3 regions of the Streptomyces sp. NPDC016640 genome follow, and region 3 is predicted to be linked to each of the others. Evidence: riboswitches for the same ligand, from Rfam matches in the RefSeq annotation. Region 3 holds a riboswitch; each other region holds the start of a gene.

What was found. A riboswitch is a leader RNA that binds a small molecule or an ion and turns the genes downstream of it on or off. The one in region 3 is predicted to bind thiamine pyrophosphate.
Region 1: another riboswitch for thiamine pyrophosphate. It lies ahead of thiO (glycine oxidase ThiO); the one in region 3 lies ahead of thiC (phosphomethylpyrimidine synthase ThiC).
Region 2: another riboswitch for thiamine pyrophosphate. It lies ahead of ACF07S_RS20160 (thiamine ABC transporter substrate binding subunit); the one in region 3 lies ahead of thiC (phosphomethylpyrimidine synthase ThiC).

What each region holds. Positions count from the first base shown of each region.
Region 1 covers NZ_JBIBRG010000005.1:177,894-188,160, forward strand. Annotated here, with positions in the region: gene ACF07S_RS12860 (phytoene desaturase family protein) at 1-354, shown strand, start outside; gene ACF07S_RS12865 (hypothetical protein) at 385-1,305, opposite strand; gene metF (methylenetetrahydrofolate reductase [NAD(P)H]) at 1,362-2,285, opposite strand; gene thiE (thiamine phosphate synthase) at 2,392-3,054, opposite strand; gene ACF07S_RS12880 (Rv2175c family DNA-binding protein) at 3,356-3,721, opposite strand; gene ACF07S_RS12885 (NAD(P)/FAD-dependent oxidoreductase) at 3,826-5,067, opposite strand; TPP riboswitch at 5,328-5,439, shown strand; gene thiO (glycine oxidase ThiO) at 5,437-6,603, shown strand; gene thiS (sulfur carrier protein ThiS) at 6,600-6,812, shown strand; partial or broken gene ACF07S_RS12900 (thiazole synthase) at 6,815-7,606, shown strand; gene pknB (Stk1 family PASTA domain-containing Ser/Thr kinase) at 7,772-9,739, shown strand; gene ACF07S_RS12910 (deoxyribonuclease IV) at 9,791-10,267, shown strand, end outside.
Region 2 covers NZ_JBIBRG010000009.1:112,012-122,278, forward strand. Annotated here, with positions in the region: gene ACF07S_RS20140 (LOG family protein) at 1-293, shown strand, start outside; gene ACF07S_RS20145 (LAETG motif-containing sortase-dependent surface protein) at 442-1,143, shown strand; gene ACF07S_RS20150 (ABC transporter ATP-binding protein) at 1,283-2,302, opposite strand; gene ACF07S_RS20155 (ABC transporter permease) at 2,303-3,904, opposite strand; gene ACF07S_RS20160 (thiamine ABC transporter substrate binding subunit) at 3,952-5,073, opposite strand; TPP riboswitch at 5,153-5,258, opposite strand; gene rlmN (23S rRNA (adenine(2503)-C(2))-methyltransferase RlmN) at 5,283-6,389, opposite strand; gene ACF07S_RS20170 (phosphatidate cytidylyltransferase) at 6,491-7,615, opposite strand; gene frr (ribosome recycling factor) at 7,615-8,172, opposite strand; gene pyrH (UMP kinase) at 8,293-9,051, opposite strand; gene tsf (translation elongation factor Ts) at 9,241-10,077, opposite strand; gene rpsB (30S ribosomal protein S2) at 10,233-10,267, opposite strand, start outside.
Region 3 covers NZ_JBIBRG010000006.1:265,902-276,168, forward strand. Annotated here, with positions in the region: gene ACF07S_RS15185 (SsgA family sporulation/cell division regulator) at 1-234, shown strand, start outside; gene ACF07S_RS15190 (YibE/F family protein) at 302-1,696, opposite strand; TPP riboswitch at 1,769-1,958, shown strand; gene thiC (phosphomethylpyrimidine synthase ThiC) at 1,953-3,749, shown strand; gene ACF07S_RS15200 (VWA domain-containing protein) at 3,968-5,368, shown strand; gene ACF07S_RS15205 (hypothetical protein) at 5,450-6,319, opposite strand; gene ACF07S_RS15210 (metallophosphoesterase) at 6,504-7,595, opposite strand; gene ACF07S_RS15215 (LacI family DNA-binding transcriptional regulator) at 7,979-9,091, opposite strand; gene hisC (histidinol-phosphate transaminase) at 9,531-10,267, shown strand, end outside.

The DNA of each region.
Region 1 (10,267 bases), on a different contig from region 3:
ACGTCGGTGGTGCCCGAGGGGTACGAGGGCGATCCGGACGCGCACGCCGAGAACCTGATCGCCGTCGCCGGGCGGGCGATACCCGGTCTGCGCGACCGGCTGCTGTGGCACGAGGTGCGCACCCCGGCCGACATCGCCGAGGAGACCGGTGCGCGGGGCGGCGCGGTGCCGGCGCCGGCGCTGGCCGCAGCCGGCGGACGGCTGCTGCACCCGTCCAACAGCACCGGACTGCCGGGGCTGTTCGCGGCCGGCGGCTGGTCCCACCCCGGCGGCGGGCTCCCGCACGCCGGCATGTCGGGGGCGCTGGTCGCCGGACTGATCGTGGAGGGGCCGGAGTTCCGCGGCTCGCAGTGAGCCGCGCTCAGTACTCGCAGTGAGCCGCGCTCAGTAGCGGTACTGCTCGTCGTACCCGTTGCCGCTGCCCTGCGCCTGCCCACCGCCCTGGTACGGGTACGGCTGCTCCGGCGGGAGTTCACCGCCGTACGGGTCGCCGGCGCTGCGCTGCTGGGGAACCCACAGCCCGCCGGGCGGGGTCTCGCCGCCGTACGTGCCGGCGTACGGGTCCTGGTCGTAGCCCTGCCGGCCGTACTGCTGCGGGTCCGCGTGACCGGTGTCGTACGAGGTGTCGCCGTAGGTCGGGTTGCCGATGTACGGGTCGGAGTACGCGGCGTACTGCTGCTGGCCCGTGGTGTCGTAGCCCTGCTGCCGGCCGTAACCGGAGTAGTCGTAGGCGTAGTTCTGGTCGGTGCCCTGCGCGGTCGCCGCGTACTGGTCCTGGGCGGGGGCCGCGTACCCGGTGTCGCCGCCGTAGACGCCGTAGGAGCCGGTGTCGTCGGGCATCGGCTGCGGCTCGTAGACGCCGGTGCTCCCGGCGGTCGCCGGCCGGGCGGGGGTGAAGACATCGTCGCGGTCGTAGTCGTCGTCGTCCGTGCCGTGGGCGGCCCGGTCGTGGTGGCCGCCGTCGTCGCCGGACGCCTCCAGGCCGGAGACCTCCAGGGCCGGTTCCCGGCGCCCGCGGTCACCGCGGCGGCCCTTGGCGGCGGCCAGCAGCGGCGCGTTGACCGCCCAGCCGGCCGCGAAGCCGCGGCGGAACGACAGCGTGACGTAGGTCTGGCCGACCGCGAAGGCCGCGGCGCCCAGCCCGATGACGACGACGGACGGGATCAGCACGCCGAGCACGACACCGAGGAAGCCGCCGAAGGCGAGCAGCCGCCAGCGCAGACGCGCCTTGTACTGCAGCAGCACCTCACCGAGCAACCACAGCGCGACGATGCCGAACGCGATGTAGAGGACCGCCCAGCCCATGTACGCCCCTCTCACAGTGGTCGCTACGCAGTGTGTCGTAGATCCGTGCGACCGGTCTAGGCCTGCGGTGGGTGGTGCAGGCCCAGGTTCTCGTAGATTTCCAGCGTCGCCGTGGAGTTGTTGAGCGTGATGAAGTGCAGTCCGGGCACTCCTTCGGCCAGCAGCCGCGCGCAGAACTCCGTGGCGAAGTCGATACCGATGGAGCGTACCGCCGCCGGATCGTCCTTCGCTGTGAGGATCCGCTCTTTCAGGGCGTCCGGGAACGCGGCGTTACTGAGCCTCGGCAACCGTTCCAGCATCTTCACGCTGGTCACCGGCATGACCTCGGGAATCACGGGGGTCTCGCAGCCGGCGGCGTGGACTCGGTCACGCAGGCGCAGATAGGACTCGGGCCGGAAGAACATCTGGGTGATCGCGTAGTCGGCGCCGGCCCGGCACTTGTCGACGAAGTGCGCGACGTCGGTGTCCCAGTCGGCCGAACGCGGATGCATCTCCGGGAAGGCGGCGACACCGACACAGAAGTCGCCCGACTCCTTGATGAGGCGGACGAGTTCGGCGGCGTAGGCCAGGCCCTGCGGATGCGGCACCCAGTCGCCCATGGGGTCGCCGGGCGGATCGCCGCGCACCGCGAGCATGTTGCGGATCCCGGCGTCGGCGTACTGGCCGATGATGTTGCGCAGCTCGGCGACGGAGTGGTCGACCGCGGTGAGGTGGGCGACCGGGGTGAGGGTCGTGTCGGCGACGATCTGCTCGGTCGCCCTCACCGTGCCGGCGCGGGTGGAGCCGCCCGCGCCGTACGTCACGGAGACGAAGCTGGGGGCGACGGCCTCGACCCGGCGCAGCGCGTTCCACAGGTTGCGCTCGCCCTTCTCCGTCTTGGGGGCCCAGAACTCGAACGAGAAGGTCGTCTTTCCGGCGGCGAGCATGTCACGCACGGTGCGCGCGCGATCAGTCCTGGTGGATGCGGTTCCTAGGGCCATACCCGCAGGTTAGCCAGGGAGCGGCGGTCCCCCAACCGGATGCGGGGAATTTGTCCTTGATGCCGACTTGTTGTCCACCCCTTGGACATTCCCGGGAGGCAGCGGGTCAGCCGGCGTCCGGAGCGGTCCGCCGCAGCCGCGCGGCGAACTCCGCGGCCGCCGCACCCGGGTCGTCGGCCTCGGTGAGGGCGCGGACGACGACGACCCGGCGGGCGCCGGCGGCCAGGACCTCGTCGAGGTTGCCGAGGTCGATGCCGCCGATGGCGAACCAGGGGCGGTCGGTGCCGAGGGCGGCGGTGTACCGGACCAGGTCCAGGCCGGGGGCGTGGCGGCCGGGCTTGGTGGGGGTGGGCCAGCAGGGCCCGGTGCAGAAGTAGTCCACGCCGGGCTGGACGGCCGCCGCGGCGGCCTCGGACTCGGTGTGGGTGGAGCGGCCGACGAGGACGCCGTCGCCCAGGACGGCGCGGGCGGCGGGGACGGGCAGGTCGCCCTGGCCGAGGTGGAGGACGTCGGCGCCGGCGGCGTGGGCGACGTCCGCGCGGTCGTTGACCGCGAGCAGCCTGCCGTGCCGGGCGCAGGCGTCCGCGAGGACCGCCAGGTGCTCCAACTCCTCGCCGGCCTCCATGCCCTTGTCCCGCAGCTGCACGATGTCGACCCCGCCGGCCAGGACCGCGTCGAGGAACTCCGCGAGGTCGCCCTGCCGCTTGCGGGCGTCGGTGCAGAGATAGACCCGGGCGTCGGCGAGCCGGGCGCGAACGGTGTCGGTCATAGGGATGTCCCCCGGGGTTCGGTGGTGGCGTACGGACCCGGCGGGCCGGTGTGCCGCCGGCACGCGCCGCCCCGCCCGTCAGGAGCCGGCGGAGCGCCGGCCGCAACGGACCCTATGCGACCCTGTGCCGCCGCTCCGCGCCCCGCGGCGAGAACACCCCGCGGGGCCCCGGGCCGCTCCGGGCGGGACGGACGGCATGGGTGGGCCGTCGGCCGGGGCGCGCGGCGCCCCGGCCGGTGTCGTTCGTGCGGGCGGCGCCACGCGCGGTGGCGCCGGGACGGATCCGTCGGTGGGATGCGGGTCAGACCGCGAGCGCCTGGGCCCGGCGCTTCACCTCCGTGCCACGGTTCTCGCCGAGTGCCTGCGCGGGCGTGCCCGGCAGCGAGGGGTCGGGGGTGAAGAGCCACTCCAGCATCTCTTCGTCCGTGAAGCCGTCGTCCCGCAGCAGCGTCAGGGTCCCGGTCAGGCCCTTGACCACCTTGTCCTCGTCGATGAAGGCGGCGGGAACGTGCAGCGCGCGGTTCTCACCCCGGCGTACGGCGATGAGCTGGCCATCCTTGACCAGCTGCCGGACGCGCGTCACCTCGACGCCGAGCTTCTCGGCGATGTCGGGGAGAGTGAGCCAGGCGGGGACGAGAGCATCGATCTTTGCGTCAATCTCGGTCACGGGACAAGCCTGCCACCTGCCACTGACAGTCGGAAGCCAGCCCCGTCCACCCGGGCGGGCGCGTCGCCCGGACGCGCCCGCCCGAAGGGCGCCCCGCCGGCGTGTCAGGCCGTCGCCGACTTCAGCGGCCGGGCCGGATCCGCCAGCAGGCGCGCGTCCATCGCCGTGCCCGCCTCGATCAGTCTGCGCCCCTGCGCCAGGTCCCGGGGGCGCCCCACCGCGAGCAGCGCGACCAGCCGGGTTCCACGGAGCCAGCAGACGCTCCACGCGGCGTCGGAGGGGTCCCCCCGCCACACGGTCCGGTCGGCGTCCGCGTGGTGCCCCGCGTACTGCACGAAGCGCCCGAACTGCTCGGACCAGAAGTACGGCACCGGGTCGTACACCGCCGGGGCCCGGCCGGCGGACGCGCCGAGGATGTTCTCGGCGACGGTGCGCGGCCCCTGGAGGGCGTTGTCCCAGTGGTGGACCAGCAGACGCTCGCCGTAGCGCCCGGACGGGAAGGACGCGCAGTCCCCGACCGCGTACACGTCGGGAAGGGAGGTCGCCAGATGCCGGTCGGCCACGACCTCGCCCCGCTCCCCCAGCCCGATCCCGGAGCCCGCCAGCCAGGCCGTGGCGGGCCGGGCCCCGATCCCGACGACCACGGCACCGGCGGGCAGCCGCGAACCGTCGTCCAGGAGTACGGCGCCGGGCTCGACGCCCGTCACGCGCGTGCGTGTGCGCAGCACGACACCGGCGTCCGCGTACCAGCCGGTCATGGGGGCGCTCACCTCGGCGGGCAGCGCCTCGGCGAGCGGCCGCCCGGCGGTCTCCACGACGGTGACCGCGCAGCCCGCCCCGCGTGCCGCGGTGGCGAACTCCGCGCCGATCCAGCCGGCCCCGACCACCACGATGTCGTGCTGGCGCGCGAGTACCGGCCGCAGCCGTTCGGCGTCGTCCAGGGTGCGCAGCAGATGCACCCCGGGGACCCCCTCCGCGCCCGGCAGCCGGACCGGCTCCGCACCGGTGGCGACCACCAGGACGTCGTAGGGGACGGGGCCGCCCTCCGTGTCCAGTTCGTGGTCCCCGGGGCGCAGGCCGAGCACCTCGCAGCCGAGCCGCAGGTCGATGCCGAGTTCTTCGAAGTCGACGTCGAAGGCGGAGCCCTCGGCGGTGCCGAGCAGCACCGCCTTGGACAACGGCGGCCGGTCGTAGGGCTGGTGGGGTTCCGCGCCGATCAGGGTCACGGTGCCGGTGAAGCCCTGTTCCCGCAGGGCGACCGCGGTCCGCACACCGGCCATGCCCGCGCCCGCCACCACCACCCGCCGCGGCTCGGACGGTCCCGGTTCCTGCGTCTGCTCGCTCACCCGATCACCATAGACACCCGGCCGTGGGGCGCGGCCGGCTCCTGCCGTCCGGCGGCTCCTCCACCACGCTGGTGCCGTTGCCCGGCCGCGACTCCCGCTCCCGCCTCCCCGCCGGCCCACGGGGGCGGGGACGAGTCCGTCGAGGGACCTGCGGGACGGGACGACCACCCCCGGCCGGGGGTGGTCGTGGGCGAGGGGCGGGCGGGCCACGCGCGGGCTCCCTTACAGGGCGGGTGTGCCGGGGGCTAGGGTGGCCGACGTAAAGCACTCGCGGGAGCCCGGACGCACCGGGCTGAGAGGGAGGCTGGCGGCCTCCGACCGTACGAACCTGATCCGGGTCATGCCGGCGAAGGGAGGGGCTGGACGCCCATGTCGCCCACGCGCAGCACAGACGTCCTCGTCGTCGGGGGCGGGATCATCGGTCTGGTCACGGCCTGGCGGGCCGCGCAGCGCGGTCTCGCCACGGCCGTGGTGGATCCCGAGCCGGGCGGCGGGGCCGCCCGGGTGGCCGCCGGGATGCTGGCCGCCGTCACGGAACTGCACTACGGCGAGGAGACCCTGCTGGGTCTGAACCTCGCCTCCGCGCGGCGCTACCCCGGCTTCGCGGCCGAGCTGACCGAACTGACCGGCCAGGAGCTCGGCTACCGCCGGTGCGGCACCCTCGCGGTGGCGCTGGACGCCGACGACCGCGCCCATCTGCGGGAGCTGCACGCCCTGCAGCAGCGGTCGGGGCTGGACTCGCAGTGGCTGTCCGGGCGGGAGTGCCGGCGGCTGGAACCGATGCTCGCGCCGGGTGTGCGCGGCGGTCTGCGGGTGGACGGCGACCACCAGGTCGATCCGCGCCGGCTGGCGGCCGCGCTGGTGACGGCCTGCGTGCGGACCGGCGTGACCGTCCACCGCGCGTGGGCCGGGCGGCTGCTCGTCGCGGGGGGCCGGGCGACGGGCGTGGTCACCGCCGACGGCACCGAGCTGGGCGCCGGGCAGGTGGTGCTGGCCGCGGGCAGTCTCAGCGGGCGGCTCGCGGGCGTCCCCGAGGACGTGCTGCCTCCCGTGCGCCCCGTGAAGGGACAGGTCGTACGGCTGACGATGCCCGAGCGGCCCGGTCCCTTCCTGAGCCGGACCGTGCGGGCCGTGGTGCGCGGCAGCCAGGTCTATCTGGTGCCGCGCGAGAACGGCGAGCTGGTCGTCGGCGCGACCAGCGAGGAGCTGGGCTGGGACACGACGGTGACCGCGGGCGGCGTGTACGAACTGCTGCGCGACGCCCACGAGCTCGTCCCCGGGATCACCGAACTGCCGCTCACCGAGACCCGGGCCGGGCTGCGCCCCGGCTCCCCCGACAACGCGCCGCTGCTCGGCCCGACCGGTCTCGACGGACTGCTGCTGGCCACCGGCCACTACCGCAACGGCGTCCTGCTGACGCCGGTGACCGGCGACGCCATGGCGCACGCCCTGACCACCGGTGAACTGCCGGAGGAGGCCCGTCCCTTCACCCCGCGGCGCTTCGGCGCCGCCGTCCCCACGGAGCAGCCCGCGTGAACGCCTCGGTCACCGTCTCGGTCAACGGGGAGCCCCGGGAGTTCGCGCCCGGCACCGCCCTCGACCTCGTCGTGCGGTCGCTCACCGCGGCGCCCTCGGGAGTGGCCGCCGCCCTCAACGAAACCGTCGTCCCGCGCGCGCAGTGGCCCACCACCCCCCTCGCGGACGGGGACCGGGTGGAAGTCCTCACCGCCGTCCAAGGAGGCTGACCATGGCCGACGATCCGTTCGTCCTCGGCGGTACGTCCTTCACGTCCCGCCTGATCATGGGCACCGGCGGGGCGCCGAGCCTCGACGTGCTGGAGCGGGCGCTGGTGGCGTCCGGGACGGAGCTCACGACCGTCGCGATGCGGCGGGTGGACCCCTCGGTGCGCGGCTCCGTGCTGTCGGTGCTGGAGCGGCTCGGCATCCGGGTGCTGCCGAACACCGCGGGCTGCTTCACCGCCGGGGAGGCCGTGCTCACGGCGCGTCTGGCCCGGGAGGCGCTCGGTACCGATCTGGTCAAGCTGGAGGTCGTCGCCGACGAGCGGACGCTGCTGCCGGACCCGATCGAACTGCTGGAGGCGGCGGAGACGCTGGTCGACGACGGGTTCACGGTGCTGCCGTACACCAACGACGATCCGGTGCTGGCGCGGAAGCTGGAGGACGCCGGCTGCGCGGCGATCATGCCGCTGGGGTCGCCGATCGGGTCGGGGCTGGGGATCCGCAACCCGCACAACTTCCAGTTGATCGTGGAGCACGCGCGTGTGCCGGTGATCCTGGACGCGGGGGCGGGGACGGCGTCGGACGCGGCGCTGGCGATGGAGCTGGGGTGCGCGGGGGTGATGCTGGCGTCCGCGGTCACCCGGGCGCAGGAGCCGGTGCTGATGGCCTCCGCGATGCGGTGCGCGGTGGAGGCGGGGCGGCTGGCCCGGCTGGCGGGGCGCATTCCGCGGCGGCATTTCGCGTCGGCGTCCTCTCCCGCGGAGGGGCTGGCCGCGCTGGATCCGGAGCGGCCGGCGTTCCAGGGCTCCGGCCGGGCCGGGAGCGGGTTGCGCCCGCCGGGTGCCGCCGCGCCCGCTCTCCCCCCGGGCTCCCCGCTTCCGGGTGCGGGTGCGGCGCGTCACAGGTCCGCTCCAACGGGGGGTGAACGGGGCGGGGGTGTCGGCGGGGACTCGTAGACTCACCGCGTGGACACGACCCTTCAGGACCCTCTGGTCGGGCAGGTGCTCGACGGCCGGTACCGCGTCGACGCGCGGATCGCGGTCGGCGGGATGGCCACGGTCTACCGGGCCGTGGACACCCGCCTGGACCGCGTCCTCGCCCTCAAGGTGATGCACCCCTCCCTCGCCGTCGACGTCTCGTTCGTCGAGCGGTTCATCCGCGAGGCGAAGTCGGTCGCCCGCCTGGACCACCCGAACGTGGTGCAGGTGTTCGACCAGGGCGCCGACGGGGCGTACGTCTACCTGGCGATGGAGTACATCGCCGGCTGCACCCTGCGCGACGTGCTGCGCGAGCGCGGCGCGCTCCAGCCGCGGGCCGCGCTGGACATCCTGGAGCCGGTGCTGGCCGCCCTCGGCGCGGCGCACCGGGCCGGGTTCGTGCACCGGGACATGAAGCCCGAGAACGTGCTGATAGGGGACGACGGCCGGGTCAAGGTCGCCGACTTCGGGCTGGTGCGCGCCGTGGACACGGTGACGAACACCACGGGCACCGTGCTGGGCACGGTCTCCTACCTGGCCCCGGAGCAGATCGAGAGCGGCGCCGCCGACCCCCGGGTGGACGTCTACGCCTGCGGCATCCTCCTCTACGAGATGCTGACCGGCGTCAAGCCGCACGACGGCGACTCCCCCGCGATCGTGCTCTACAAGCACCTGCACGACGACGTGCCGCCCCCGTCGGCCGCCGTGCCCGGCATGGCGTACGAGCTGGACGAGCTGGTCGCGTCGGCGACCGCGCGCACTCCCGGGGTCCGTCCGCACGACGCGGTGGCTCTGCTGGCGCAGGTCCGCCGGGGCCGCGGCCGGCTCGGTGCCGAGCAGCTCGACGCGGTGCCGCCGCAGGCGCTGACGGCGGAGCACGACAACGCCGGGGACCGTACGAGCGTCATCCCGCGCGCGCTGACGTCCCCCACGCCCGGCTTCGCCCGCGCGGGGGGACCCCCGTCCCGCCCGCTGCCGGCCGACGAGGGCGACGGCGGCGCGGCGGACTCCTCCCACCGCACCAGCCGGTTCCGGTCCCCGCCGCCGCTGCCGCCCCGGCGCCGGACGGCGCTGCGGCGCGGCCCGATGGCGGCCGTCGTGGCCGTGCTCCTGGTCCTCGGGCTCGGCACCGGCGTGTGGTACATCAACTCCGGCCAGTTCACCAAGGTCCCGCCGCTGCTGGCGAAGACCGAGCGGGAGGCCCGGGACCGGCTGGCGGACGCGGGCCTGGACGTCGGGCAGGTCGAGGAGGCGTACAGCGACACGGTGGAGCGGGGCACGGTGATCAGCACGGACCCGGCCGTGGGCGCCCGCATCCGCGGCCACGACCCGGTGTCGCTCACGATCTCCAAGGGTCCGCAGACCGTGCGGGTGCCCGACCTCGACGGCTACCCGCTGGACAAGGCCCGCTCCCTGCTGGAGGACGAGGGCCTGGAGCCCGGCATGGTCACCCGGGCGTTCAGCGAGGACGTGGCCCGGGGCTCGGTGGTCTCCACCGAACCGGGCAAGGGCACCGAGGTCCGGGCGGGCTCGGCGGTGGCGCTCACTGTGAGCAGGGGCAGCCCGGTGGACGTGCCGGACGTGACCGGGGACGACCCGGCGGACGCACGGTCCGAACTGCGGGAGGCCGGCCTCGAGGTGAGGATCGCCGACGAGCGGGTCACCTCCGGGCACGACGCGGGTCGGGTGGCCCGGCAGTCCCCGGGCGCCGGCCGCCGGCTCGCCGAGGGCGACACCGTGACGCTGACGCTGTCCAAGGGCCCGGAGATGATCGGGGTGCCGGACGTGGTCGGCGACAGCGTGGACGAGGCCAGGGAGAAGCTGGAGGGCGCCGGGTTCCGGGTGGAGGAGGACCGCGGACTGCTCGACCTGTTCGGCGACACCGTCGAGGGCCAGTCCGTGGCCGGCGGCGACACCGCGCCCAAGGGGTCGACGATCACCGTCGAGATCGGCTGATCCCGGGAATCCACCGGCGGGCGGGCCCGGCGCTCATGGCACCCTGGGTGGGTGAAGAGTCACCTGTCCGGATCCGCCCGCAACCCGGTCGGCGGCCACGTCCCCGTGGCCGGCGGTCTGCACTCCGTCGGTCTGTCCTACGCCCGTGAGCTGAACGCCGAGGCCGTGCAGGTCTTCGTCGCCAATCCGCGCGGCTGGGCCACGCCGGCCGGCGATCCGAAGCAGGACGAGGCGTTCCGCGCGGCCTGTGCGGCCGGGTCGATCCCGGCGTACGTGCACGCCCCGTATCTGATCAACTTCGGTTCCCACACCGAGGCGACCGCCGAGCGGTCCGTGGAGTCGTTGCGGCACTCGCTGCGGCGCGGGCGGGAGATCGGCGCGCTGGGCGTGGTGGTGCACACCGGCAGCGCGACGGGCGGGCGGGAGCGGCCGGTGGCGCTGCGGCAGGTGCGCGAGTACCTGCTGCCGCTGCTCGACGAGCTCACCCACGACGACGACCCGTTCCTGCTGCTGGAGTCGACCGCCGGC
Region 2 (10,267 bases), on a different contig from region 3:
CCAACGCCACCCGCGAGGACGGCCTGCTGGCCCGCTGCAACGCGGGCGTGGTGTTCCTGCCGGGTGCCGCCGGTACCGTGCAGGAGGTCTTCGACAACGCGACGCCGAACTACTACGAGTCGCGCGGTGAGCCCACACCCATGGTGCTGGTGAACCGGGCCCACTGGACGGAGAGGCTGCCTGCCTGGCCGCTGCTCCGCTCGCTCGCCCGGGAGCGCTCGATGGAGGCGCGGATCGCCCTGGTGGACCGGATCGAGGAGGCACCCGAGGCGTTGAAACGTCTGGGTGGTTAATAAAAAGGCAAAACTCGCCCCCGTAGTAAGCATATGCGTTGACACTACTTATGCAACGCTTATAGACCTGGGTTTCACATGGGAGTGCTGATGCTTCGTCAACACTCCCTCAACCCCCCGCATTTGCGTACCCATGTAAAGGACAAACGTGGCAGTTCTGTCCGTATCCCGCCGCACGGCCTCGCGCACGTTGCGTGCCCTCGGTGTCGTCTCCGCCTCCGCCGCGCTCGCGCTCGGTGTCGTCGGCAACGCCGTGGCCTGCAACATCAACGAGTTCTCGGCCGAGGCCAAGTGTGCCGGTGACAAGGGCGTCATCACCGTCACCGACGTGGACCCGGCCGGGGTTCCCGCCACCGTCACCGTGTTCCAGAACAGCGGTGCCGGTGAGACAAAGATCGGCGAGCAGGTGGTCAAGGGCACCCGCGAGGGCACCACCATCACCTTCGAGGAGGACTGGAAGCCGAACGCCGAGTACCGCATCCACGTCGAGGCGAAGCCCTACGTCGACGAGGACATCAAGCCGAACCTGGTCACGCCGGCGACGGCCTGCAAGAAGGCGGAGGAGGAGACCCCGGCTCCGACGCCCAGCACCCCGGAGGAGGAGACGCCCTCCGCCCCCGCCGAGGAGCCCGGCACGCCGACCCCGTCGGCGTCCGAGAGCGAGAGCACCCCTCCGGCGGACACGGCGAGCAACGCGCCGTCCCCGGCCGGTGAGTCGAACCTCGCCGAGACCGGCGCCAACTCCAACACCGGTCTCATCGCCGGTGTCGCGGGCGCGCTGGTCGTGGTCGGCGGTGGCGCGGTCTTCTTCGGCATGCGCCGCCGTGGGGCGAACAACAGCGGAAGCTGACGTCTCGCGGACACCGCGGTGACTCCGGTGGCCCGTCCCCGTCCGGGGGCGGGCCACCTGCGTTGCGGACCGCGTCCGGCGGGGGCACCGGCACACGTGGAGACACCGGCCCACACGGGGCGCCGCCCCACGCGGGGCGTCAGCCCAGTACGACGATCTCCGCCGCGTCGAACTCCACCCCGACCTCGTCCCCGACCTCCGGCGCGGTCCTGAGCGCGCAGGCCGCCTCCAGGTGGGGCGCGTCCTCGGGCCGGAGGCGGACGGCGACATGGGTGCCGCGGAAGGTGCGTGCGGCGACCGTGCAGCGCAGGCCCTCGCCGGCCGGGACCAGACGCACTCCGGCGGGACGTATCAGCAGCGTCCGACCGCCGTGCGGGGCGTCCTCCGGCACGGGGACCTTGCCCCAGGGGGTCACGGCGAGCGCGTCGCCCACCGTGGCCTCGACCACGTTCTCGAAGCCGAGGAAGCGCGCCACGAAGGCGTCGGCCGGCCGCTGCCACACCTCCAGGGGCGTTCCGGACTGGGCGATCCGCCCGTCCCGCATCACCACCACCCGGTCGGCCAGCGCGAACGCCTCCCCCTGGTCATGGGTCACGGCGAGCACGGTGGTGCCCAGCCGGCCGAACAGCTCCCGTAGTTCGACGACGAGGCGTTCCCGGAGCGAGCGGTCGAGCTGGCCGAGCGGCTCGTCGAGCATCAGCAGCCGGGGGCTCGGGGCGAGCGCACGGGCCAGCGCCACCCGCTGCTGCTCACCGCCGGACAGCGCGGCGACGGCCCGCCCGGCCGCCCCCGGCAGTCCCACCAGCTCCAGCAACTCCCGTACACGAGCCGCCTGTTCCGTGCGCGTTGCCCCGTGCATGCGCAGCCCGAAGGCGACGTTCCCGCCCACGTCCCGCTGGGGGAAGAGCTGGTGGTCCTGGAACATCAGTCCCACCCCGCGCCGGTGCGCGGGCGCATCCGTCCGGTCGTGTCCGTCGATCCGGATCCGCCCGGAGTCGAGGGGCTGCAGCCCGGCCACCGCCCGCAGCAGCGTGGACTTCCCGCTGCCGCTGGGCCCCAGCACGCACACGATCTCGTGCTCGGCGACCTGCAGACCGACGGCGTCCAGCACCGCCCGTCCCCCGAAGCGGACGGTCGCGTCCTCCAGGCTCAGCAGCATCTAGAACTCCCCGGTCCGGTCGGTCCGCAGCCGCTCCAGCACGAGCAGCGCCACCGCGCACACGATCATCAGAATCGTCGACAAGGCCATCGCCTGGCCGTAGTTGAGGTCCCCGGGCCGGCCCAGCAGCCGTGCCACGGCCACCGGCAGCGTCGGGTTGTCCGGCCGCGCGATGAACACGGTCGCCCCGAACTCCCCCAGCGACACCGCGAAGGCGAACCCCGCCGCGATCAGCAGCGCCCGCCGCACCATCGGCAGGTCCACCTCCCGCCACGCCCGCCACGGCGACGCCCCGAGCACCGCCGCCGCCTCCCGCAGCCGTACGTCCACGGCCCGCAGCACCGGCAGCATGATCCGCACGACGAAGGGCACGCCGACCAGCGCCTGCGCGAGCGGGACCAGGATCCAGGAGGCCCTGAGGTCCAGCGGCGGCTCGTCGAGGGCGATCAGGAAGCCGAAGCCGACCGTCACCGCGGACACCCCGAGCGGCAGCATCAGCAGCGCGTCGAAGCCGCGCACCAGCCGGCCCGCGTCCCGCCGGGTCAGCGCGACGGAGGCGAGGGAACCGACCAGCACGGCGATGGCGGTGGCGGCGAGGGCGTACCGCAGCGAGTTGCCGACCGCCTCGACCGGCGCGACCAGGAACACTCCCCCGTCGTCCCGGGTCAGCGCCCGGTAGTAGCCGAGGCCGGCGTCGGCGAAGGACCGTTCCACCAGCACCGCGAGCGGCAGCAGGAGCAGGACGGCGACGGTGGCCACGACGCCGGCCAGCAGCGCCCACTGCCCGGCGCCGCGCGGCCTGCGCGCGGTCACCGAGGCGTCCACCAGCCGCAGCGCGGTCTCCCGCCGCCGTACGGTCCAGGCGTGCAGGGCGAGGACCGCGGCCACGGCGACGAACTGGATCATCGTCAGGACGGCGGCCGTGGACAGGTCGAAGATCTCGGCGGTCTGCCGGTAGATCTCCACCTCGAGGGTGGAGAAGGTGGGCCCGCCCAGGATCTGCACCACTCCGAAGCTGGTGAAGGTGAACAGGAAGACCATCAGCGCGGCGGCCGCCACGGCGGGCGCGAGCGCGGGCAGGGTGACGGTCCGCCAGGCCGCGAACCGGGAGGCGCCGAGCATCCGCGCCGCCTCCTCCTGCCGCGGGTCGAGCTGGGACCAGAGTCCGCCCACGGTCCGCACGACGACGGCGTAGTTGAAGAAGACGTGCGCGAGCAGGATCGCCCACACGGTGGTGTCCAGCCGCACGCCCCACAGCTCGTCGAGGAGTCCGCCGCGACCGACGAGCGCCATGAACGCCGTTCCGACCACGACCGTGGGCAGCACGAACGGCACGGTGACCACCGCCCGCAGCACCTGCTTGCCGGGGAAGTCGAGGCGGGCGAAGACGTAGGCGCCGGGCAGCGCGACCAGCAGGGTGAGGGCGGTGGAGACGAGGGCCTGCCAGGTGGTGAACCACAGGACCTGCCGGACGTCGGGCTGCGCCAGTACGTCGCCGATCCGCCCGAGGTGCCAGGTCCCGTCGGCCTTCAGTCCGCGCGCGACGATCGCGGCGACGGGATGGGCGAAGAAGACGGCGAAGAACGCGACGGGCACGGCCATCAGGCCGAGCCGCGCCGCGCTCCCGCGCCGTGTCGCCGCGGTTCGCCTCACTTCAGTACGAGCGAGGTCCACGACTTGACCCACCGGTCACGGTTGGCGGCGATCTCCGCCGGGTCCATGGTCTGCGGGTCCTTCGCCTGCGGCCCGAACTCGGTGAACTCCGCGGGCACCCGGGCGTCCTCGCGCACCGGGTAGACGAACATGTTGAGCGGCATGTCGTCCTGGAACGGCTTGCTGATGAGGAAGTCGAGCAGCGCCTTGCCGCCCTCGGGGTTCCCGGCGTTGCTCAGCAGTCCGGCGTACTCGACCTGGCGGAAGCAGGTGCCCTCGGCGACGCCGGTGGGTGCGGTGTCCGGCTTCGGGTCGGCGTAGATCACCTCGGCGGGCGGGGAGGAGGCGTAGGAGACCACCAGCGGACGGTCGGCCTTGGCCTGCTTGCCGCCGGCCGAGCCGGAGAACTCCTCGTTGTAGGCCTGCTCCCAGCCGTCGACCACCTTCACGCCGTTGGCCCTGAGCTTCTTCCAGTAGTCCTGCCAGCCTCCCCCGCTCCCGGCTTCGCCCGAGCGGGAGGTGTCCCCGTCGCCGTACTGCGCGGCGGTGCCGAGCAGGAAGCCGAGGCCGGGCGAGGAGGTGGAGGCGTTCTCGACGACGAGGAGGTCCTTGTACTCGGGCTTGATCAGGTCGTCGAAGGTCTTCGGCGGGGCCAGCTCGTGCTCGCTGAACCACGCCTTGTCGTAGTTGACGCACACGTCGCCGGTGTCGACGGGCGTGACCCGGTGCTTGTCCCGGTCCGCGCGGAACTCGTCCGGGATCAGGTCGGACCCCTTCGCCTCGTACGGCTGGAACAGCCCGTTGTCGAGGGCGCGGGAGAGCAGGGTGTTGTCGACGCCGAAGAAGACGTCGCCCTGGGGGTTGTCCTTGGTCAGGACGGCCTTGTTGACGGCCTGCCCGGCGTCGCCGTCCTCGAGGACCCTGACCCTGTAGCCGGACCGCTTCTCGAAGGCGGCGATGACGTCCTTCGACGCGGCCCACGAGTTGTGGCTGACGAGGGTCACGGTCCTGGACCCGCCGTCGCCACCCGTGCCGCCGTCGTCGGACGACCCGCACGCGGACAGCGTGACCAGTCCCAGCCCGACGGCCAGGACGGTGACCTTCTTGGTGATGCCCACTGGATTCCTCCTGGAGTGACCAGGAAGAGACGCGGCCCTGCCCGGAACCCTGTGACAGGTCCCGGGCAGGGCGCAACAGCTCGAGTGATGACCGATCTCCCTACCCAGAATGACCTGGGCGAGGTTCGGAGGGTCTGCGGCCGGTGCCGCACTCTCAGCGCTGTGGCGCTCCCCTGTCGGAATATGAAGATGTGCTTACACGGGTCACATTACCGTTCGCTCGCGGCGAGCTGACCGCACGCCCCGTCGATCTCCTGGCCACGGGTGTCCCGGATCGTCACCGGCACACCATGCGCGGCGATCGCCTCCAGGAACGCCTTCTCGTCCTCGGGCCGCGAGGCGGTCCACTGGGAGCCGGGCGTCGGATTGAGCGGGATGAGGTTGACGTGCACGGGCCGGCCCTTGAGCAGCCGTCCGAGGCGGTCACCGCGCCACGCCTGGTCGTTGATGTCCCGGATCAGGGCGTACTCGATGGACAGCCGGCGCCCGGACTTCGCCGCGTACTCGAAACCGGCGTCGAGCACCTCGCGCACCTTCCACCGCGTGTTCACGGGGACGAGGGTGTCGCGCAGCTCGTCGTCGGGGGCGTGCAGCGAGATGGCGAGGCGGCACTTGAAGCCCTCGTCGGAGAACCGGTGGATCGCGGGGACGAGGCCGACGGTCGAGACGGTGACCCCGCGCTGCGACAGCCCGAGCCCGTCCGGCTCGGGGTCGGTGAGGCGGCGGATCGCGCCCACGACCCGGTTGTAGTTGGCGAGCGGCTCGCCCATGCCCATGAACACGATGTTGGACAGCCGCGCCGGTCCGCCCGGGACCTCGCCGTCCCTGAGGGCCCGCATCCCGTCCACGATCTGGTGCACGATCTCGGCGGTGGACAGGTTCCGGTCGAGTCCGGCCTGGCCGGTGGCGCAGAACGGGCAGTTCATGCCGCAGCCCGCCTGCGAGCTGATGCACATGGTCACCCGGTCCGGGTAGCGCATGAGCACGGACTCGACGAGCGTGCCGTCGAACAGCTTCCACAGCGTCTTGCGAGTGGTGCCCTGGTCGGTCGACAGGTGCCGCACGACGGACATCAGCTCGGGAAGCAGCGCCTCCTGGAGCTTGCCGCGGGAGGCGGCCGGGATGTCGGTCCACTGCTCCGGATCGTGCGCGTACCGCGCGAAGTAGTGCTGCGAGAGCTGCTTGGCGCGGAACGGCTTCTCACCGGCCGCGGCGACCGCCTCCTTGCGCTCGGCGGGCGTGAGGTCGGCAAGGTGCCGCGGCGGCTTCTTGGCTCCGCGCGGCGCGACGAAAGTGAGTTCTCCGGGCTTAGGCATGACACGACCAGTGTCGCAGATCCACAAGGGTGTCCCGATCCGGCAGCGGTCGGGCCCCCGCCCTGGGAGGACGGGGGCCCGACGCGGCCGTGCGGGTACCGTCAGCCGGAGCCGACGAAGATCACCAGTAGCAGCCACACCACCGGCGCCGTCGGGAGCAGCGAGTCCAGCCGGTCCATGATGCCGCCGTGGCCGGGAAGCAGGGTGCCCATGTCCTTGATGCCCAGGTCCCGTTTGATCATGGACTCGCCCAGGTCGCCGAGGGTGGCGCTGGCGGCGACCGCGAGCCCCAGCAGCAGGCCCTGCCACCAGATGCCGTCGTCGATCAGGAAGTGCATGCACAGCGCGCCCGCCGCCATCGCGAAGGCCACCGCCCCCAGCAGGCCCTCGCGGGTCTTGCCGGGGCTGATCCGCGGGGCGAGCCTGTGCTTGCCGAAGCGCCAGCCGACGGCGTAGGCGCCGGTGTCGCTGACCACCGTCAGCGCCAGGAAGGTCAGGACCCGCCACGCGCCGTCGCCGGCCGTCAGCATCATGGCGACGAAGGTCGCCAGGAACGGTACGTAGAACGCCGCGAAGAGTCCCGCCGTGACGTCCTTGAGGTAGCCCTCGGGCGGTGCCGTCATCCGCCACAGCAGGACGGCCAGCGCGGTGAGCGCCATGACCACCCAGGCGCCCTCGGCCCCCCGGGCGTACCCGGCGACGATCATGGCCGCGCCGCCGGCCGCGAGGGGCACGAAGGGCACCTTGATGCCCTTGCGCTCGTCGAGCCGCTTGGTCAGCTCCCACAGGCCCACCACGGCGGCGACGGCGACCACGCCGACGAAGGCGGCCTTGACGACGAACAGCGACGCGACGATCACCACGCCGAGTCCGACGCCGACGCCTATCGCGGCGCCGAGATCGCGCCCCGCGCTCTTCCTCTGCGGCACGGGTGCCGGCTGCGGGGCGTCGGGCATGGGCTCCGGATTCTGCGGCACCTCCCCCGGCAGGGGTCGGGCCCGCGTCGGCTCGTCTCGGAACAGAGGGCCGCTCAGCCGAGCGGCATCCCGGTTCCCGTCCTGGTCACCGCCGCGTTCGGGTACCTCGGGCCCGATGGGCACGGGGCGAGTCTGCTGCGCGTAGTGCGCATCGTACGCGGGACCCGCCGGGGCAACCCCCCGGCCGGGTCCCTGGTCGGACGGCCCCCAGTACCCGGTCTGCGGCGCCCCCCAGGAAGAGTCGTTCATCAGACCTCGAGCAGCTCCGCTTCCTTGTGCTTCAGGAGCTCGTCCACCTGGGCGACGTACTTCGCCGTGGTGTCGTCGAGCTCCTTCTCCGCACGGCGGCCCTCGTCCTCGCCGACCTCGCCGTCCTTGACCAGCTTGTCGATGGCGTCCTTGGCCTTGCGGCGCACGGAGCGGATGGAGACCTTGGCGTCCTCACCCTTGCCCTTGGCGACCTTGATGTACTCGCGGCGGCGCTCCTCGGTCAGCTCGGGGAACACCACTCGGATGATATTGCCGTCGTTGCTCGGGTTGACGCCCAGGTCGGAGTCGCGGATCGCCTGCTCGATGTTGCGCAGCGCGCTCTTGTCGAACGGCGTCACCACGGCCATGCGCGGCTCCGGCACGGAGAACGAGGCCAGCTGGTTGATCGGCGTCGGCGCGCCGTAGTAGTCGGCCACGATCTTGTTGAACATCGCCGGGTGCGCACGACCGGTGCGGATCGCGGCGAAGTCCTCCTTGGCGACCACGACGGCCTTCTCCATCTTCTCCTCGGCCTCGAGGAGGGTCTCTTCGATCACCACTTGCTCCTGCGTGTCTTGAGTAGGCCCGGCTGCGGTTCCCTGTCGGGGCGGCGGCCGGCTGCGTCGCGTCTTCTTCCTGCACGGTTTCCGACCGGCAGGACATTGTCCATCCCCCGGTCAGTCGCGGTCGGCTTGGTCACCCACAAGCGTGCCGATCTTCTCACCCTTGACGGCGCGGGCGATATTGCCCGCCTTCAGGAGCTCGAAGACGACGATCGGGAGGCTGTTGTCACGGCAGAGCGTGACGGCCGTGGCGTCGGCGACCTTCAGATTCCGGGTGATGACCTCGCCGTAGCCGAGCGCGTCGAACTTCACGGCGTCCGGGTTGGTCTTCGGGTCCGAGTCGTAGACCCCGTCCACCCCGTTCTTGCCCATGAGCAGCGCCTCGGCGTCGATCTCCAGGGCGCGCTGGGCGGCGGTGGTGTCGGTGGAGAAGTACGGCATGCCCATACCGGCGCCGAAGATGACCACGCGCCCCTTCTCCAGGTGCCGTACGGCGCGCAGCGGGATGTACGGCTCGGCGACCTGCCCCATGGTGATGGCGGTCTGCACGCGGCAGTCGACGCCCTCCTTCTCCAGGAAGTCCTGGAGGGCGAGGCAGTTCATCACCGTGCCGAGCATGCCCATGTAGTCGGAGCGGGCCCGGTCCATGCCGCGTACCTGGAGTTCGGCGCCGCGGAAGAAGTTGCCGCCGCCGATGACGATCGCGATCTGCGCGCCGTCCCGTACGACGGCCGCGATCTCGCGTGCGATGGCGTGCACCACGTCGGGGTCGACGCCCAGGCCCCCGCCGCCGGAGAAGGCCTCTCCGGACAGCTTCAGCAGAAACCGGCCGCGTACTTTGCCGTCGTCGCTCTTCTCGGCCTTGGTGGTCATCGGGATCCCGCCTCTTTCACGTGTTGCACATACGAAGAAGGCCATTGCCGGTGGGGCGTGTTTCGCATCCCATACGGCAATGGCCTCCTCGTCAGATCTGCTGTCGTCCGGCACGCGCCGTCGCGTGGACGCGTATCCGAACGACTGCTGTCGACCCTATCGGGGTCGCGCGCCCGTCGCGGTACGGACTCAGATGCCGACCTTGATGCGCGTGAAGCGCTTCAGGGTGACACCGGCCTCGTCCAGGACCTTCTGGACGGACTTCTTGTTGTCCAGCGCGTAGGGCTGGCCGAGCAGCGTGGCGTCCTTGAAGAAGCCGTTGAGGCGACCCTCGACGATCTTCGGCAGGGCGGCCTCGGGCTTGCCCTCGGCGCGGGTGGTCTCCTCGGCGACACGGCGCTCGGACTCGACGACCTCGGCCGGCACGTCCTCCTTGGAGAGGTACTTCGGCGCGAAGGCGGCGATGTGCTGGGCGACGCCCTTGGCGATCTCCGCGTTCGGCTTGTCGAGCTCGACGAGCACACCGATCTGCGGCGGCAGGTCGGGCATGGTGCGGTGCATGTACGCCGTCACGTAGCCGTCGGCGAACTGCGCGAAGCGGTCCAGGACGATCTTCTCGCCGAGGTTGGCGTTGGCCTCGTCCACGAACGCCTGGACGGTCTTGCCGGCCTCGATCTCGGAGGCGAGCAGCGCCTCGATGTCGGCCGGGGAGGTCCTGGCGACGTGCTCGGCGATGGCGGCGGCCACGGCCTGGAACTTCTCGCCCTTGGCGACGAAGTCCGTCTCGCACTTCAGCTCGACGAGGACACCGGAGGCGTTGTCGTCGGCGATGATCGAGACCACGGCGCCGTTCTCGGCGGAGCGGCCCTCGCGCTTGGCGACGCCCTTCTGGCCCTTGATGCGGAGCGCCTCGACGGCCTTCTCGACGTTGCCCTCGGCCTCGTCCAGCGCCTTCTTGCAGTCCATCATGCCGGCGCCGGTGAGCTCCCGGAGCTTCTTGACGTCGGCGGCGGTGTAGTTCGCCATGAGTCTGTGAGTCTTTCTCGAAGTCTGGAGGATCGGAGATCTACGGGTCAGGACCTGCCTGAGGGCAGGCTTCCGACTCGCCGCTGGCCTACGGGTGAACGGCGGGAGCGGATCGCATGTCACCGCTCCCGCCGTCAACGGCTCTGACGGGTGGGTCAGGCCTGCTCGGCCTCGGCGGCCGGGGCGTCCT
Region 3 (10,267 bases):
GAGGGCGACGTCCGCGTCTCGCCGGTCGATCCCGAGACGCTGGGCGAGGTGCTGATCCGGCTTCAGGTCGGCAGTGATCAGGCGGTGTTCCGCTCTTCGACCGCACCGCTCGTGGCCTTCCTCGACCGCACCGACAAGCTGGTGCCGCTGGGCCAGGAAGGGGCGCTCGCCGACTTCGACGCCCACCTCGACGACGCCCTGGACCGGATCCTGGCGGAGCAGAGCGCCGGATGAAGCGTTACTCCAGTCGGGTGGCCTCCAGGCGGAACGCTTCCGCGCGTTTCGCCCCGCGGGGCGGGCATCAGCGCTTGCGGCGCCTGCCCCTTCCGCCGCGCGCCGCGGTCGGCCGGGCATCCGGTACCTGCCCGTGCTCCCGTGCCCCTGTCCGAGCCGTCGGACGATCGGCGGAGACCACCAGCGCGGCCAGAGCCGTGGTGACCGGCACCGAGGCCACAAGACCGATCGAACCGATCAGGGTGCGCACGATCTCCTCCGCGACCAGCTCGCTGTTGGCGACCGTTCCCACGCTGCTCTGCGCGATCGAGAACAGCAGCAGCAGCGGCAGCGCGGCGCCCGCGTAGGCGAGAACCAGCGTGTTGACCACGGACGCGATGTGATCACGGCCGATCCGGATGCCCGCGCGGTACAGCTCGCGCCAGCCCATCGACGGATTGGCGTCGTGCAGTTCCCAGACCGCGGAGGTCTGCGTGACCGTCACGTCGTCGAGCACACCCAGCGAACCGATGATGACGCCGGCCAGCAGCAGACCGCTCATGTCGATCTCGGGGTACAGGCCATGGATCAGACCGGTGTTGTCGTCGGTGTCGCCGGTGAGCGCGGCCCAGCCGATGAAGACCGAGCCCAGGATGCCGATCAGCAGCAGGGAGATCAGTGTGCCGAGCACCGCCACGGAAGTACGGGCCGACAGCCCGTGACAGAGGTACAAGGCGATCAGCATGATCGCACTCGCCCCCACCACCGCCACGACCAGCGGGTTCGAGCCCTGCAGGATCGCGGGCAGGACGAAGAAGTTGAGCACCAGGAAGCTGATCGCCAGCGCGACCAGCGCCATGACACCCCGCAGCCGTCCCACGGCCACGACGGCGAGCGCGAAGATGCCGGCGAGCAGCGCCAGGGGGAAACGCCGGTTCACGTCGGTGACCGAGTACTGCAGATCCTCGGGCGCCGAGGGCTCGTAGGCGACGACGACCCCCTGACCCTCGCTCAGCTGCCGCGACTGGTCCGGCTGCACGATCTCGTTGAACGTACGGCCCTTGTCCTCGCCGGTGTCGACCCGGATGGTCGCCTTCTTGCAGGTGCCGTTCGCCTGCTGCTGGGCGGAGGAGCCCTCGGCGGTGGAGGTGTCGCCGGTCGGGACGCCTCCGGAGGCGTTCACCGACTGGCAGCTCACCTCGACCACCTCGGTGACCGTGGCGCTCTGTGTCTGCCGGTCGAATCCGACACCGGTGCGCTCGTGCGCCGGGGCACCCCCCGGCCACAGCACCGCCAGTCCGATCAGCACCGCCGCGGCGAACGGGATCAGGATCGCCGAGATGACCCTGCGCAGATGACGGGACACGGGCGCTGCCGGGCCATGGCCATGACTGTGCCCATGGCCGTTTCCGGCACCGGATCCCGCGCCGGATCCGTTCGGTGGCTCAGGAGGGGGAAACGGGGGAGGCTGAGTCGAGGTCACCGACCGATCATCGCAAGAACGACGGGGGCCCTCTGTTCACCGCGCCAGAAATGACGCTAGCGTGGAGGCACCTTTTGTACACGCGGGAGCTCGGAGCACCGGGCTGAGAGGGCGCTGACCTCCGTCCCAACGATGTTTCACATGAAACATCACCGACATCGAGTGATGTTTCACACGGAACGTCGGCAGACGGAAACCGCTGCGTCGACCGCCGAACCTGTTACCGGGTAATGCCGGCGTAGGGAGTAGGTCTCACATGACCAGCAAGGACGCACGCACGCCTGCCTCCACACAGAACCCGACGGAGACGTCGGTGAACGGGGAGGCCGGGAAGTCCGTCGGCTGGCACAAGGCGTACGTCGAGGGCACACGCCCCGACCTGCGCGTGCCGGTCCGCCAGGTGCACCTCACCAACGGGCAGTCGGTCACCCTCTACGACACATCGGGCCCGTACACCGATCCGCTCGTCGACACCGACGTCCGCAGGGGGCTGGCTCCGCTGCGGGAGAACTGGATCACCGCCCGGGGCGACACGGAGGAGTACACGGGCCGCCCCGTCCGCCCCGAGGACGACGGGATCAAACACACCTCTCCGCGCGGGGGCCTGCGCAACCTGGACGCCGTCTTCCCGGGCCGGCCCCGCCTGCCGCGCCGGGGCCGCCCGGGCCGGCCGGTCACGCAGCTGGCGTACGCGCGGCGCGGCGAGATCACACCCGAGATGGAGTACGTGGCGATCAGGGAGAACGTCTCCCCCGAGGTGGTCCGCGAGGAGATCGAGGCGGGGCGGGCGGTGCTGCCGGCCAACATCAACCACCCGGAGATCGAGCCGATGATCATCGGCAAGCGGTTCCTGGTGAAGGTCAACGCCAACATCGGCAACTCCGCGGTGACGTCCTCCATCGAGGAGGAGGTCGAGAAGATGACCTGGGCGACCCGCTGGGGCGCCGACACGGTCATGGACCTCTCCACCGGCCGCAACATCCACACCACCCGGGAGTGGGTGCTGCGCAACTCCCCCGTGCCCATCGGTACCGTGCCGCTCTACCAGGCCCTGGAGAAGGTCGACGGCCGAGCCGAGGAACTGACCTGGGAGATCTACAAGGACACGGTCATCGAACAGGCCGAGCAGGGTGTGGACTACATGACGGTCCACGCGGGTGTGCGTCTGGCGTACGTGCCGCTCACCGCGAACCGCAAGACCGGAATCGTTTCGCGCGGCGGTTCGATCATGGCCGCGTGGTGCCTGGCGCACCACAGGGAATCGTTCCTGTACGAGAACTTCGAGGAGCTCTGTGAGATCCTCGCCGCGTACGACGTCACCTACTCGCTCGGCGACGGACTGCGGCCCGGCTCCATCGCGGACGCCAACGACGAGGCACAGTTCGCGGAGCTGCGCACGCTCGGGGAACTCAACCGGATCGCGAAGGGCTTCCACGTTCAGACCATGATCGAGGGCCCGGGACATGTCCCGATGCACAAGATCAAGGAGAACATCGACCTCCAGCAGGAGATCTGCGACGAGGCCCCGTTCTATACACTCGGCCCGCTGACGACTGACGTCGCGCCCGCGTACGACCACATCACCTCCGGCATCGGCGCCGCGATGATCGCCTGGTGGGGCACGGCCATGCTCTGCTACGTCACGCCCAAGGAGCACCTGGGCCTGCCCAACCGTGACGACGTCAAGACCGGCGTCATCACCTACAAGATCGCCGCGCATGCCGCCGACCTAGCCAAGGGGCACCCGGGAGCACAGGAGTGGGACGACGCGCTGTCCGACGCCCGCTTCGAGTTCCGGTGGGAGGACCAGTTCAACCTCGCCCTCGACCCGGACACGGCACGTGAGTTCCACGACGAGACCCTCCCGGCGGAACCCGCCAAGACGGCCCACTTCTGCTCGATGTGCGGTCCGAAGTTCTGCTCGATGAAGATCTCGCAGGACATCCGCCGAGAGCACGGCGGCAGCCGGGCCGAGATCGAGGAGGGCATGGCGCAGAAGTCGAAGGAGTTCGCGGCGGCGGGCAGTCGCGTGTACCTGCCGATCGTGGACTGATCGGGAACTGACGACGGTCCGGTCCGGGTGCGGCTCCGGCCTGGGCGGCGGCCCCGGTCCGGGTGCGGCCCCGGGCCGGGCGGCGGAGCGGTGGCTCGCCGGACGGCAGGTGCGGGGGTGGTGCTCATGGCGGTGGCGCGCCGTGAGCGGCACGCTCCGGGTACCGGGCCGGCCGGTTCCCCCTCCCCTTTCCCGGACCGGGTCGGCAGACTGGCCCCATGACAGCAGGTTCGATGAGCAAGGGATCCAATCTTTCCGTCGATGCCCCCGTGGTGCGCGTTGAGCTCGCCTGGGTGCCCGGGCCCGGGGTGCCCGACATCGACGCCTCGGCCCTGCTCCTCACGGCGGCCGGACGCGTGCGGGACGACGGCGACTTCGTCTTCTACAACCAGCCGCGGCACGCGTCCGGCGCCGTGACGCACCAGGGGAAGCGAAGTGCTCCCGGTGCCGCGGCGGACACGGTGGAGGTGGACCTCCGCTCGGTGGAACCGGTGGTCGAGCGGATCGTGCTGTGCGCTTCGGCCGACGGCGGGACGTTCGGGCAGGTGCCTGGGCTGGTGCTCCGGCTGCTCGACGCCGGGTCGGGCTCCGAGCTCGCCCGCTTCGACATGGCGGCGGGGACCGAGACCGCCTTCATCGGCGGCGAGCTGTACCGGCGACAGGGCACGTGGAAGTTCCGCGCCGTGGGGCAGGGGTATGCATCCGGGCTCGCGGGGCTGGCCACGGACTTCGGCATCACCGTGGACGAACCCTCCCCGGCGGCCATCGGGCCCCAGGCGTCCTCCGTTCCCCCGCCGGTTCCCCCCGCGGTGCCGGTCGCGCCCGCCCGGCCCGCCACGGCAGACCCCGGCGCCCCGCGTCTCACCAAGGGTGAGGAGCGGCTGCCCGTGGACATGCGCAAGCGGCTGTCCCTGCGCAAGGAGCAGGTGGCGGTCAGTCTGCGCAAGCACGGGGCCACCGGCGTCACCGCGCGCGTCATCCTCGTACTGGACGCCTCGGGGTCCATGTCCTTCCTGTATTCCAAGGGGGTCGTGGCCGATGTCGTCGAGCGGATGGCCGCGGTCGCGGCACAACTGGACGACGACGGGGAGATGCAGGCCTGGACGTTCGCCTCGAACCCGGCCCGGTTGCCGGATCTGCGGCTCGGGGAGCTTCCCGAGTGGCTGCGGCTGCACGTGCGGGTGGGGGAGATGGGCCTCTTCCGGCGCGGGCGGAAGAAGGGGCTGGATCCGAGCCAGGTCGACATGCGGGACGTCGGCATCCAGAACGAGGAGCAGAAGGTCATCGCCGAGGTGCGCGCGTTCGTCCGGGACCATCCCGCGTCCGCTCCGACCCTCGTCCTGTTCTTCTCCGACGGTGGCGTCTACCGCAACAGCGAGATCGAACGCGAACTTCGCGAAGCGGTGGAGGAGCCGGTGTTCTGGCAGTTCGTGGGGCTGGGCCGGTCGAACTACGGCGTGCTGGAGCGGTTCGACACGCTGCCCGGGCGCCGTGTCGACAACGTAGGGTTCTTCGCCGTCGACGACATCAGCACCGTGCCGGACCCGGAGCTGTACGACCGTCTGCTGTCCGAGTTCCCGTCGTGGATCACGGCCGCGGGACGGGCGGGCATCCTCTGACGACCCGCCGCCCCGGCTCCCGCCCGGGGGCGGGGACCTCCCGGAGGACTGTGCCTCGGGAGGGCTCCGTCCCCCAGGGAGTCACTCCGGCTGGTGTTCCGGACCTCCGAAGTCCGGGCTCGAATAGTCCGGACTGGAATAACTCGGCCGGGTGCCGCGGGCCGGGCCTTCTCCGGGGCTGGTGAAACCCGGCCGGCCGTATCCGAGGTGCGGGATACGGCCGGCCGGCGCGGGCGGCACCGTGTGCTGGAGCGCGGTGGCCGTCGCCGGGTCGGTGAGCGCGTCCCGCAGGAACGGCAGGATCCCCCGCTCCAGCAGGGCCTCGCGCCAGGCGTCCCTGGCCCGGGTCACCTCCTCGTCGAGCTCGTCGTACGTGCCGCCGAGCGCCGAGGGCTTGTTGCGCAGCGCGGTGATCAGCAGACCCACGGCGGCGACGAGGATGGCCACCGCCGTCACCGCGCCGAACACCCAGCCGGTGGTGAGCATGGTCCGCGCGAACGCGGCGCCGGGGTCGAGCATCCGCAGGACGTAGCCGACGAGCAGGAAGATCGCGGCCGCGGTTCCGGCCAGGACGGGTGCCAGGACGGCGACGACGGCGACGGCGCCCGCCCCGGCGGTCTCGGCGACCTCGCCCATGGTGGCGGCGAGCCCCACAGCGCGCGTGCCCGGTTCGGTGGAGCCGGACTCGTGGACGGACGGGTCGGACGGCGACGACGGCCGGCGCAGTTCCTCGCGGACCTTCACATAGTGCCGGTACTCGGTCGCCGCGGCCGCCGTGATGATCGGGCCGGCGTTGAGCGCCATCGTGCGCAGCTGCTCCGAGTCCAGCCGCTGTCCGGCAGCGGCCGTTTCCTGGATCTGTGGTGCGGAGCGCAGCGCCTCGTCGAGAATCCGCCCGTATTCCTGGCGGTCCTCGCTCAGCAGGTGCTGCGGAACGCTGTTCATGTGCATCCCCCGATGCTCCGTAGGGCTTGGGGGCTCGGCATGCTGACGAGCCGTCGGGCAGAAACGGAGGGGAGCCTGCTACGGATAAGCCGATGGTAGAGCCGTGACGGTGTGCGGTGACAGGGGGTTCACCGAATTCGCCGTGCGCGGGATGCGTCCGAGAACCGGCGAACGACGTTTCCGTGAAGCCTCAGACACCGAGCGGCAGTTGCTGGACCAGCAGTTTTCCGGCCATCGTCACGCCGCCGTCCATCGCGATGGCGAGTCCGTCGGCGTAGACATGCGGTCCGGCGACCACGGGGCCGCTGTCGTCCTCGCCGTCCTCGGAGCCGACTTCGCCCAGCAGATAGGGAATCGGGCTGTGACCGTGAACGACCCGGGTGCCACCGTACGTATCCAGCAGGGAGCGCACGGCGTCGGCGCCGCCCTCGTCGCGGAAGGAGAACCGCTTGGTGAACTTGCGGAACAGGTCCCAGACCTCGTCGGCGTCGTTACGGGTGAGCGTTTCGCGGACGGTGTCGTTGACCTCCTCGATGGAGCGGCCGTAGTCGAGGTAGGCGGTGGTGTCGGAGTGGAGCAGCAGATGGCCGTCGACCTCCTCGACGGCGTCGAGGCGGGCCATCCACTGCAGGTGGTGGTCCTGGAGGCGGTCCATGTCGGTCTTCTGGCCGCCGTTGAGCAGCCAGGCCGCCTGGAAGGTGGCGGTGCCCGCGCCGGAGTTGACGGGGGTGTCGCCGAACCGCTTGGCGCCGAGCAGCAGCAGTTCGTGGTTGCCCATGAGGGCCTTGCAGTAGCCGCCGGCCGCGGCGGCCTCGGCGGACAGCCGCATCACGAGGTCGATGACGCCGATGCCGTCCGGGCCGCGGTCGGTGAAGTCGCCGAGGAACCACAGCCGCGCGGTGCCGGCGCACCACTGGCCCGCCGCGTCGACGAGGCCCTGCTCCCGGAGGGCGGCCACCAGCTCGTCGAGATAGCCGTGGACGTCGCCGACCACGTACAGCGGTCCTTGACCGGTGGTGGGCTGGGGGGCGGGGACGGACGCGGGGTCGACGGTCACCTGAACAGTGTCACCCCGGTTGATGACCGGGAGGTCCCGCTGGGTGGGCGTGTATCCCTCCGGATAGGCCTCCTCCGACGGTGGGACGACGTCACCCGGGTGGGTGCTGTGGGCATACGGACCGGCGTCGTTGACGTACGCGGGTACCCGGAAGTCGCGCACCGTCGCCGTGCGCTCCACCTCGGGTCCCGGACCGGCCCCCTGAGTCATCGACCCCTCCACCATCGCGCCGCATCTGCACCGCGTCGGACTGCCTGGTCGCAGCGGCCCGCGGTGTCGTGGGCCCATCATAGGAATGCGGATCGCGCTGTGTGATGACCCAGGGGTGGTGAATCGGAGCAAGACCCCGGGTCGCTGTGGCTTTCGCCCCGTTTGAGCCGGTGTTCGGCGGCCTGGTGACCGCCCTGGCCACGCGTCCGCCGCGGGTGGCGGGCGCGCCTGCGAGAAGGGCCCGGTCCGATTCCCTCGGAGGAGTGGCCGGGCAGCGCCCTCCTTGACCCCTCCGCAGCCTCCGGGAATCTCCGCCAGGGAGGCTCTCCCCTCCGCACGGGGTCCACGGAGCCACGGGGTCCACGGGCGGGGAGCCCGCCCCCGCCCGTGGGCCGGTGTCACGTTCCGTTCGGTGATCGCGGCGGGCTGACCGTCGTACGGGGCGGACGGCGCTGCGAGGAGGTGCGCACGATCAGCTCGGTCGGTATGACCTGCTCCACCGGATGGTCCGCATCGACCCCCTCGATGGCGTCGATGAGCAGCTGGACCACCGCCGTGCCGATGCGGCGCGGTTTCAGGGAGAGCGTGGTGACGGGCGGCTCGGTGTTCGCGTAGACGGTGGACTCGCTGCAGCAGACCAGCAGCAGGTCGTCCGGGACGCGCAGACCGTAGCGGCGGGCGGCGGCGAGCAGGTCGGTGCCGTTGGGGTCGAACAGGCCGTAGACGGCGTCGGGGCGGTCGGGACGGGCGAGCAGCCGGTCGGCGGCGACGGCGCCCGCGCACGGGTCGTGCGCGGGATAGGCCTCGTACACCGGTTCCTGGCCGACCCGCTCGCACCAGCGCAGGTACGCGGTGGTCGACAGATGGGTGTAGGTGTCGGTCGTGGTGCCGGTGAGCAGGCCGATGCGGCGGGCACCGGCGCCGGCGAGGTGGTCGAGGATGCCGAGGACCGCGGCCTCGTGGTCGTTGTCGACCCAGGCCGTGACCGGCAGCGAGCCGGCCGGCCGGCCGTCGGAGACGACCGGTAACCCCTGGCGGACCAGTTCGCTGACCACCGGGTCCTGGTCGGAGGGGTCGATGACGACCGTGCCGTCCAGGGCGACGTTGGACCACACGTCGTGGCGGGAGGTCGCGGGCAGGATGACGAGGGCGTAGCCGCGGGCGAGCGCGGCCGAGGTGGCGGCGCGCGCCATCTCGGCGAAGTACGCGAACTCGGTGAAGGTGAAAGGTTCATCCCCGTACGTGGTCACGGTCAGGCCGATGAGTCCGGACTTCCCGGTGCGGAGCGTACGGGCGGCGGCCGAGGGGCGGTACCCCAGTCTGTCGGCCACCTCGCGGACGTGGCGCCGGGTGGCGTCCGGGAGCCGGCCCTTGCCGTTGAGGGCGTCGGAGACGGTCGTGATGGAGACTCCGGCGGCGGCGGCCACGTCCCTGATGCCCGCTCTGCCCGGCCGGCCGCCTCGGCGTGAGGTATCCGCGCGGCTCACCTGGTGCTTCCCTGCTGCTGTCATGGCGAGCCGATAGTAGGGCTCATGCGGTGGGGTAGGGCGGACGCATATGCACACATCGACAGGCACGTTTCTGCAAGATCATTAGTGCCCAATACCCTGGGAAAACAAGGGTGTTGAGCGTTCCAATGCCAGTACCTGGCGTGTCGGCGCATGCGTGCCTGGCGAGGGTGTGATGTTGCGAAGAGGTCTCAACTCACCTGCACGGGGGACGCGCGCCACGGCGCGAGACACCGGCGCGTAGATATATGTGCGGCGCGCCCCTGGCTCGCGCGCCTTTCATACACCTTCGAGCGATGTTGCCCCTGTTGCTCTTGTGACTGACGAGGCATGCGCGAGCCCTCGCCGCACCTATACGCAGCGGCGGTGAATCCTCATAAGGTGAGCAGTATTGGATGTCGGCGGCGGTCATGGGCCGCCGGTCTTCGCGAGGAGGACTGCGGTGAGCGAGACGAGCCCCAAACTGCGCGCCGAGCTGGAGGGGGTCCCCACCTACAAGCCGGGCAGGCCGGCGGCCACCGGCGGACCGGTGGCGTACAAACTGTCCTCCAACGAGAACCCCTATCCGCCACTGCCGGGTGTGATGGAGATCGTGACGGCCGCGGCCTCCTCCTTCAACCGCTACCCGGACATGGCCTGTACGGCCCTGACGGCCGAGCTCTCCGACCGCTTCGCCGTTCCCGCGTCCCACGTGGCCACCGGAACCGGCTCGGTGGGTGTGGCCCAGCAGCTGCTGCAGGCCACCTCGGGTCCGGGCGATGAGGTGATCTACGCCTGGCGGTCTTTCGAGGCTTATCCGATCATCACGCAGATCAGCGGTGCCACCTCGGTCCAGGTGCCGCTGACCCCGGGCGATGTGCACGACCTGGACGCGATGGCCGAGGCGATCACCGACCGGACCCGGCTCGTCTTCGTCTGCAACCCCAACAACCCGACCGGCACGGTCGTGCGCCGGGCCGAGCTCGAACGCTTCCTCGACCGGGTGCCCGGCGACGTGCTGGTGGTGCTGGACGAGGCCTACCGCGAGTTCATCCGGGACACCGAGGTGCCGGACGGCGTCGAGATCTACCGGGAGCGGCCCAACGTCTGCGTCCTGCGGACCTTCTCCAAGGCGTACGGCCTGGCAGGGCTGCGCGTCGGCTTCGCGATCGCCCACGAGCCGGTGGCCGCGGCGCTGCG